One region of the Phycicoccus ginsengisoli genome, then DNA from elsewhere that is predicted to be linked to it. Evidence: predicted binding sites of a transcription regulator. Region 1 holds the regulator's gene; the other holds the start of a gene.
What was found. The regulator LexA, encoded in region 1, represses DNA repair genes until DNA is damaged. The targets are predictions, from matches to a motif close to TCGAACANNTGTTCGA.
Positions count from the first base shown of each region.

Region 2: ACYVDO_RS18650 (HNH endonuclease signature motif containing protein) is a predicted target of LexA. The motif match lies at 2,309-2,324, and genes of this name have one in related genera.

Region 1 covers NZ_BAAGYN010000008.1:143,115-147,048, forward strand. Annotated here, with positions in the region: gene fdh (formate dehydrogenase) at 1-690, opposite strand, end outside; gene ACYVDO_RS14505 (LysM peptidoglycan-binding domain-containing protein) at 860-1,264, opposite strand; gene lexA (transcriptional repressor LexA) at 1,523-2,248, shown strand; gene ACYVDO_RS14515 (DUF4259 domain-containing protein) at 2,252-2,671, opposite strand; gene ACYVDO_RS14520 (GNAT family N-acetyltransferase) at 2,763-3,284, opposite strand; gene ACYVDO_RS14525 (class I SAM-dependent methyltransferase) at 3,303-3,934, shown strand, end outside.
Region 2 covers NZ_BAAGYN010000014.1:39,014-42,947, forward strand. Annotated here, with positions in the region: gene ACYVDO_RS18635 (ABC transporter permease) at 1-138, shown strand, start outside; gene ACYVDO_RS18640 (ABC transporter permease) at 138-929, shown strand; gene ACYVDO_RS18645 (saccharopine dehydrogenase family protein) at 936-2,213, shown strand; gene ACYVDO_RS18650 (HNH endonuclease signature motif containing protein) at 2,333-3,715, shown strand; gene ACYVDO_RS18655 (YbhB/YbcL family Raf kinase inhibitor-like protein) at 3,768-3,934, opposite strand, start outside.

The DNA.
Region 1 (3,934 bases):
GCACTCGGCCATGTTCGAGCCCTGGATGACGATGCAGTCGGCGTTGGCCAGGTCCTGCACGTACTGCGTCGCGCCGCCGCGTCCGAACGAGGACCCCAGACTGGGGACCGTGGCGGAGTGTCAAATACGGGCTTGGTTCTCGATCTGGATCGCGCCCGCGGCGGTGAAGAGCTTCTTGATGAGGTAGTTCTCCTCGTTGTCGAGGGTGGCTCCCCCGAGCGAGGCGATCCCCATGGTCCGGTGCAGCGGCCGGCCGTGCTCGTCGGCGTCCTGCCAGGTGCGGCGCCGGCTCTCGACGAACCGGTCGGCGATCATGTCGATCGCGGTGTCGCGGTCCATCGGCTCCCACTCGGTGCCGTGCGGGCGCCGGTAGAGCACGTGGGTCTGGCGGGAGGGGCTGTTGACGAGCTGCTCGCTGGCCGAGCCCTTGGGGCACAGGCGGCCGCGCGAGATGGGCGAGTCGGGGTCGCCCTCGATCTGCACGACCTTCTCGTCCTTGACGAACACCTTCTGGCCGCAGCCGACGGCGCAGTAGGGGCACACCGACTGCACCACGCGGTCGGCCGTGGCCGTCCGCGGGGACATCGACCGGGTGCGCTCGGACGTGACGGCCGGTCCCCGGCCGAGCAGGTCACCGCTGCGGAACTGGCGCAGCACCGGCCAGTCCAGGAACGTCTTCGTCGAGCTCATCAGTCAGCCTCCTTGCGGTGACCATATCCCTGGGTCCGGCAGCGCGCACTCCCGACGAAAAGGACGTCGCCCCAGACGCGTTCGGCCCGGGCGGGTCCCACCGGACAACCGGCTCGACGCCGGGCGCGGCATCCGGACCAGGCCGCCGGGCCCGGCCGGGGAGAGTGGCTCAGCCGACGGCGGGGATGAGCAGGATCTGGCCGGCGTGGACCTGGTCGGAGGCGAGGTCATTGGCGACCTGGATGCGGGCCACGGCGTCGGCGACCGGCAGGCCGGGCAGCTGCGTGGCGGCCACCTGGGAGAGCGTCTGGCCGGAGCGCACCGTGGTCGAGTGGTCGATGGCGGCGGAGGAGGCCGAGGCTCCCCCGGCGAGGAGGGCGACGGCGACCGCGACGAGCGCCACGAGGACGGTCAGGGTCACGGCGAGCCGGCCGGCGCGGGTCAGCCGGAGCGGCGCGGGGGCGGGGAGCCGGAGGTCGTCACCGCACGGCACCGACACCAGGTGCGGGCGTGCGGGCCGGCGCGGCTCGTCCACCGGCGGGGCGGTGACATCCCAGGCGACTGCTGCACTCATCGGGTCCTCCATCGTCAAGGTCATCGAACAGGTGTCCGAAGACCGCTGGTGCCAGTTCTAGCACGCATGTTCGAACAGGACAAGACACACCTCGAACACGTGTTTGGCAACTGTGTTCGAACGCCATACGCTGTGTCCACGTCGAGGAGCACACCAGACGGCACTGACAACGGCCCCCACGCCGGGGCCCGGGACCGGCCTCCTGGCGTGGCGACCGACCGGATCCACGGCACCTGACCTGCAGAGACGAGGAGCGTCATGAGCGGCGACAACGTCAAGGAACTCCCCGACCGCGACCGCGGCGACGGCCTCACCGTGCGCCAGCGCAAGGTCCTCGAGGTGATCCGGAACTCGGTCGACCGCCGCGGCTACCCGCCGAGTCTGCGCGAGATCGGCGAGGCCGTCGGGCTGACCTCCCCGAGCTCGGTCGCGCACCAGCTCGCGACGCTCGAGCGCAAGGGCTACCTGCGCCGCGACCCCAACCGACCCCGCGCCATCGAGGTCGTCTCCCCCGACGCCGCCGCCGACAGCCGCGGCTACCGCGGCGGGGCCGCGCCGCAGGACGAGGTGGCCGAGTTCGACGAGACGGGCATGGGCGACGCCCGGCCGGAGGCGTCCTACGTGCCGGTCCTCGGCCGGATCGCGGCCGGCGTGCCGATCACGGCCGAGGAGTCCGTCGAGGAGGTCTTCCCGCTGCCCAAGCAGATCGTCGGCGAGGGCTCCCTCTTCCTGCTCAAGGTCGTCGGCGACTCGATGATCGACGCTGCGATCTGCGACGGCGACTGGGTCGTCGTCCGCCAGCAGCCGACGGCCGACAACGGCGACATCGTGGCCGCCATGCTCGACAACGAGGCGACGGTCAAGACGTTCAAGCGCCGCGACGGCAAGGTGTGGCTGCTCCCGCACAACCCGGCCTTCGAGCCGATCGACGGTGACCACGCCACGATCCTGGGCAAGGTCACCGCCGTCCTGCGACGGGTCTGACTCCTAGCTCTCGTCGCCCAGGGCGTCGAGGTAGTGCGTCAGCCGCGCGCTGAACTTCTCGCCGCCGTCGCCGTCCGCCCACAGCTCCCAGAGCTCGTTGTCCTCCGAGCGCAGGGCGCGGTGCAGCGCCTGGGTGGCGAGCTCCTCGAGGCGCTCGTCGATGTCGAGCGGGTCCTCGTCGACCCAGCGAGGCACGTTGCGCTCGCCCACGACCGACTCCGGGTCGTCGCAGGCGGACACGATGACGGCCGCGGCGATGGCCTCGGACATCACCGGGGCCTCGATGTAGTCGCGCGAGCGCACGACCCGCCCCAGGGCGGACTCCACCCGCTCCCGGCGCGCCTGGGCGTCGGCCTCCTCCAGGTCGTCCAGGAAGTCGAGGGCGTCGTCGTTCTCGAACGGTCCGGCACCGGTCGCACCCATGGGTCAGCCTCCCCGAGTCTTCGCGCGAATCTCCTCGGCACGAGAGTGCCAAGCCAGGGCGTGACGCGCCAGTGCTGTTCCGGGACCCGGCTCAGGCCAGCCGCTGGTACCAGGCCGTGTCGACCCACCGGCCGAACTTGTTGCCGACCTCGCGCAGCACGCCGACCCGCTCGAAGCCGAAGCTGCGGTGCAGCGCCTCGCTCGCCTCGTTCGGCAGTGCGATCACCGCGAGCTGGGTGTGCACGGACGGTTCGGCGTCGAGCCGGGCCAGCAGCGCGGCATACAGGCTGCGGGCGATGCCCGCCCCACGGGCGGAGGCGTCGACGTAGACGGACACCTCCCGGGTCCCGTCGTAGGCCGGCCGCGGCCGGAACGGACCGGAGAACGCGTAGCCGACGACCTCGTCCCCGAGGCAGGCGACGAGGACGACGTTCCCGGGCCCCGTCGCCGCGAGCTTCTCGCCGAGGTAGGCCGCGCCGCGCTCCTGCGTGTCGAACGTCGCCACCGAGGTCCGCACCTGCTCGTCGTAGATGGCGGCCATGGCACCGACGTCCGTCGGGGCCGCGTCGCGGACCTCGACCGGCGGTCGTCCCGCGGTGGCAGGGGCAGTCATATCGGCGATGCTAGGGGGATGAGCGAGGATCGCGGTCACGAGCACGCGCCGGGGGGCGCACGCGCGGCGAGCACCGGCACCGGGCGCCGCCAGCTGTGGGACGAGCGGTATGCCGCGCAGGGCAGGGTGTGGAGCGCGGAGCCGAACGCGGAGGTCGAGCGCATCGTCGGCGACTGGGAGCCGGGGCGCGCTCTCGACCTCGGCGCCGGCGAGGGCCGGCACGCCGTCTGGCTGGCCGCCAGGCGGTGGCGGGTGACGGCAGTCGACTTCTCCGCGGTCGGGCTGGCCAAGGGCGAGAAGGAGGCGACGGGCCGGGGGCTGCGGGTGGACTGCGTCGTCGCCGACGTCCGCTCCTGGCAGCCGCCGGCGCACACGGCCTACGACCTCGTCCTCGTCGCCTACCTCCACCTGCCCGAGGACGTCCTCACCCGGGCCACGGCGTGGCTCGCGCCGGGAGGGGCGCTGGTCGTGGTCGGGCACGCGCTGCGCAACCTCACCGAGGGCGTCGGCGGCCCGTCGGACCCCGCCCTGCTGCAGACCGTCGAGGGGCTGCGCGAGGTGGCGGCAGACCTCGACGTCGAGCGCTGCGAGGAGGTCGTCCGGCAGACCGACGCGGGTGACGCGATCGACGTGGTCCTGGTGGCCCGGCG
Region 2 (3,934 bases), on a different contig from region 1:
GGGCAGGTCATCGACGCGCAGTTCCTGCGGGTGCTCAACTACCCGCTCGCGGCAGCCCTGTCGTTCGTCCTGCTGGTCCTCATCCTGGCGCTCGTGACCGCCTACGTGCGGCGAGCCGGCACCGAGGAGCTCGTCTGATGGCCTGGGTCCGACGCCACCTGCTCACGTTCGCGGCGATGTTCACGCTGTTCATCCTGCTGCTGCCGAACGTCGTGGTCGCGCTCTTCTCCTTCAACAAGCCCAACGGCCGCTACAACTACCAGTGGGTGCGGTTCTCCACGGAGGCGTGGGCCAACCCCTGTGGCACACCGGGCATCTGCGACTCGCTCGGGCTCAGCCTGCGGATCGGGATCACCGCCTCGGTGGTCGCGACCATCCTGGGCACGATGGTGGCGTTCGCGCTGGGGCGGTTCAGGTTCCGTGGGCGGGCGACGACCAACCTGCTCATCTTCATGCCGATGGCGACGCCGGAGGTCGTGATGGGCTCGAGCCTGCTGACCCTCTTCGTCATGATGGGTCTGTCGACGGGCGCCCTGGCGATCCTCATCGCCCACATCATGTTCTGCGTCAGCTTCGTCGTGGTGGCCGTCAAGGCGCGGGTCGCCTCGCTCGACCCGCGGCTCGAGGAGGCGGCAGCGGACCTCGGCGCGACCCCGGTGGCGACGTTCATGAAGGTGACGCTGCCGCTGGTCGCTCCCGGGATCGCGGCAGGGGCGCTGCTGGCGTTCTCGCTCAGCTTCGACGACTACATCATCACCAACTTCAACGCGAGCCCGAGCTCGGTGACCTTCCCGATGTACGTCTGGGGAGCCGCGCAGCGCGGCACGCCGGTGCAGATCAACGTCGTCGGCACGGTGATGTTCGTCCTGTCGGTCGGCATCGTCCTCACCGCGCAGCTCATCTCCCGGCGCAGGGCCAGGAAGGCATAGGAACCCATGCGAGTCCTCATGATCGGCGCCGGCGGCGTCGGTGACGCCGCCGCGCGCATCGCCGTCGAGCGCGACTTCTTCGAGCGGTTGGTGGTGGCCGACTACGAGCTGTGGCGGGCTGAGCGCACGGTGGCCGAGGCCTCCGCCCGCCGGCCGGGTGAGTCGCGCCTGGTCGCCGCGCAGGTCGATGCGTCCGACGAGGCCGCGGTGGCGGCGCTGGCGCGTGAGCACGGCGCGACGCACGTCCTCAACGCGGTCGACCCCCGGTTCGTCATGCCGATCTTCCGGGGTGCGCTGGCAGCGGGCGCCGGCTACCTCGACATGGCCATGAGCCTGTCGCAGCGTCACCCGCAGGAGCCGTATGCCCGGACGCACGTCAAGCTCGGGGACGACCAGCTCGCGATGGCGGGGGAGTGGGAATCCGCCGGGCAGCTGGCACTGCTGGGGATGGGCGTGGAGCCGGGCCTGTCCGACGTGCTGGCGCGGTACGCCTCGGACCACCTCTTCTCGCACATCGAGGAGCTGGGGACGCGCGACGGCGCCAACCTGGCCGTGTACGACGACGAGGGCAACGAGACCTTCGCCCCGGGCTTCTCGATGTGGACCATCATCGAGGAGTGCCTCAACCCGCCGGTGGTGTGGGAGAAGCAGCGGGCCGACGCGGCCGGCGGCGACCTGGAGGCCGGGTTCTTCACCCTCCCGGCGTTCAGCGAGCCGGAGGTGTTCGACTTCCCCGGCGGCATCGGGCCGGTGGAGTGCGTGCACGTCGAGCACGAGGAGGTCCTGCTCATGCCGCGCTGGCTCGACGCCGAGCGCGTCACCTTCAAGTACGGACTCGGCGAGGAGCTCATCACCATCCTTCGGACGCTGCGCACCCTGGGCCTGGACCGCACGGATCCCGTCCGGGTCAAGGGCGTCGAGGTCTCGCCCCGCGACGTGGTCGCCGCGGTGCTGCCCGACCCCGCGACCATCGGCCCGCGCATGAAGGGCAAGACCTGCGCGGGGGTGTTCGTGACGGGCACCGGCAAGGACGGCCGCCCGCGCCGGACCTACCTCTACCACGTGTCCGACAACGAGGAGACGATGCGCGAGTACGGCGCCCAGTGCGTCGTGTGGCAGACCGCGGTCAACCCGGTCGTCGCGCTCGAGCTGCTCGCGACGGGCGCCTGGGAGGGCAGCGGGGTCAAGGGCCCCGAGGCGTTCGACGCGGTGCCGTTCCTCGACCTCCTCGCCGCGCCGAAGCCCGAGGGGTACGGCTCGCCCTGGGCCATCGAGGACCGCTGACCGGAGCCCGGACAGCGCCGGGCGTTGGAGGGTCGACTCTCACGAAAGTCATTGCGGTGCAGCTGTTTTCGCCGCTACCAGCCTTGTGGGAATGTTCGAACACCTGTACGATTAGGGGCATGTCAATCAGCCCCATCACCGTCCAGCGCGACCGAAGACAGCGCGAGCTGTGGGACCGCACCGCCGAGGTGGCGGGGCGGCTCAACCGGGTCCAGGCGGAGCTGGTGGACATCGCGACTGAGCTGCTCGAGGGCAGGCACTGGGGTGACGGGGGCTTTCGTTCGCCCGAGCACTACCTGGTCGTCCGGGCTGCCCTGTCGCCCGCGCGTGCCCGTGACGTCGTGGCGGTGGCTCGTCGCAGGGCCGAGCTCCCCGTCGTCGCCGAAGCCGTGTCCGAGGGGGTGCTGTCGCTCGACCAGGCTGCTGTCGTCGCCCACCACGTCCCGGTGTCCCACCAGCGGTCGGTGGGGGAGCTGGCTCGGCATCTGACGGTGCCGCAGCTGCGCAGGGCGGTCTCCCGTCACGCCTTCGCCGTCGCGAGGACCTCGATGGACCAGGAGCCGGGGGAGCTCTCGGGGGGAGACGGGGAGCCCCGTGCCGAGGAGGTCCCCGCGGTGTCGGAGGCCGAGCGGCGTGCGTGTGCCCGACCCGAGCTCTCGATGTCCTATGACCGTGACGGACGCTTCCAGCTGCGCTACTCGGCGCCCGCCACGGTCGGGGCGCTGGTGGAACAGGCGGTTCGCGAGGCCAAGGACGCGCTCTTCCTCGCCGCCCGCGCAGGCGCGGACCACGGACAGGATGAGCGAGCGCGGGCCTCAGCGGTCGCCGGCCCCTGGCCGAGCCACGCGGAGGCGTTCGAGGAGATCGCCCGCCGCTCGTTGGACACCCTGACGTCCTCGTCGCGCAGCAGCCACTACCGGGTCTACGTCCACCTCTCCACCGATGGTGCCTGGGTCAACGGACGCGGCGCCATCCCGCTCGCCCTCGTGGAACGGCTCCTCGTCAACGGTGCGGTGCAGCCGGTGTGGGAGACCGACGGCAAGCCCGTCGCCGTTGGGCGGTCCATGCGGATCCTGCCCGACCGGGCGCGCCGGCTCGTCGAGGACCGCGACCGTGGCTGCCGGTTCCCGGGCTGCACCGCCACGCGTTTCGTCGAGGTCCACCACCTCGTGCGCTGGGCCGAGGGAGGGGCCACGGACCCGGGCAACCAGGCGTGCCTGTGCACCTTCCACCATGACGCGATCGACCGCGGTGACTACACGGTCGAGGGCGATCCCGGTCGGCTGGACGGCCTCGTCGTGCGCAACCGGTACGGCCTGGTGGTCGGTCCGCCCGTCACCTCCGGGATGGCGCGGCCCCCGGGTATCGGAAGGCAGCAGACCCGGGTCGGGCGTGGGGCCACGGACCGGGCTCCCACGGCATACCGACCGCCGACGGGTGAGGCGGTCCGCTGGGCCGACCTCGAGCTCGGACCCGACGACTCCCTGCCCCCACCGGGGTGAGCGGTGGGGGCCGGCCCGACGATGACCTCGGCGACGTCGCCTGCCCGTGACGTCAGTGCGAGCGTCGGTACGTCGCCGTGAGGCGACCCTGCGCGAGTGCGCCACCCCGGACCGCCTCGAGGGCGTCTGCCAGGGCGGCCCCGTCGCGCAGCCCGGTGGGTGATCGCAGGGCCACCACGGTGAACCGGTAGTGGTGGGTCCCACTGGGCGGGCACGGCC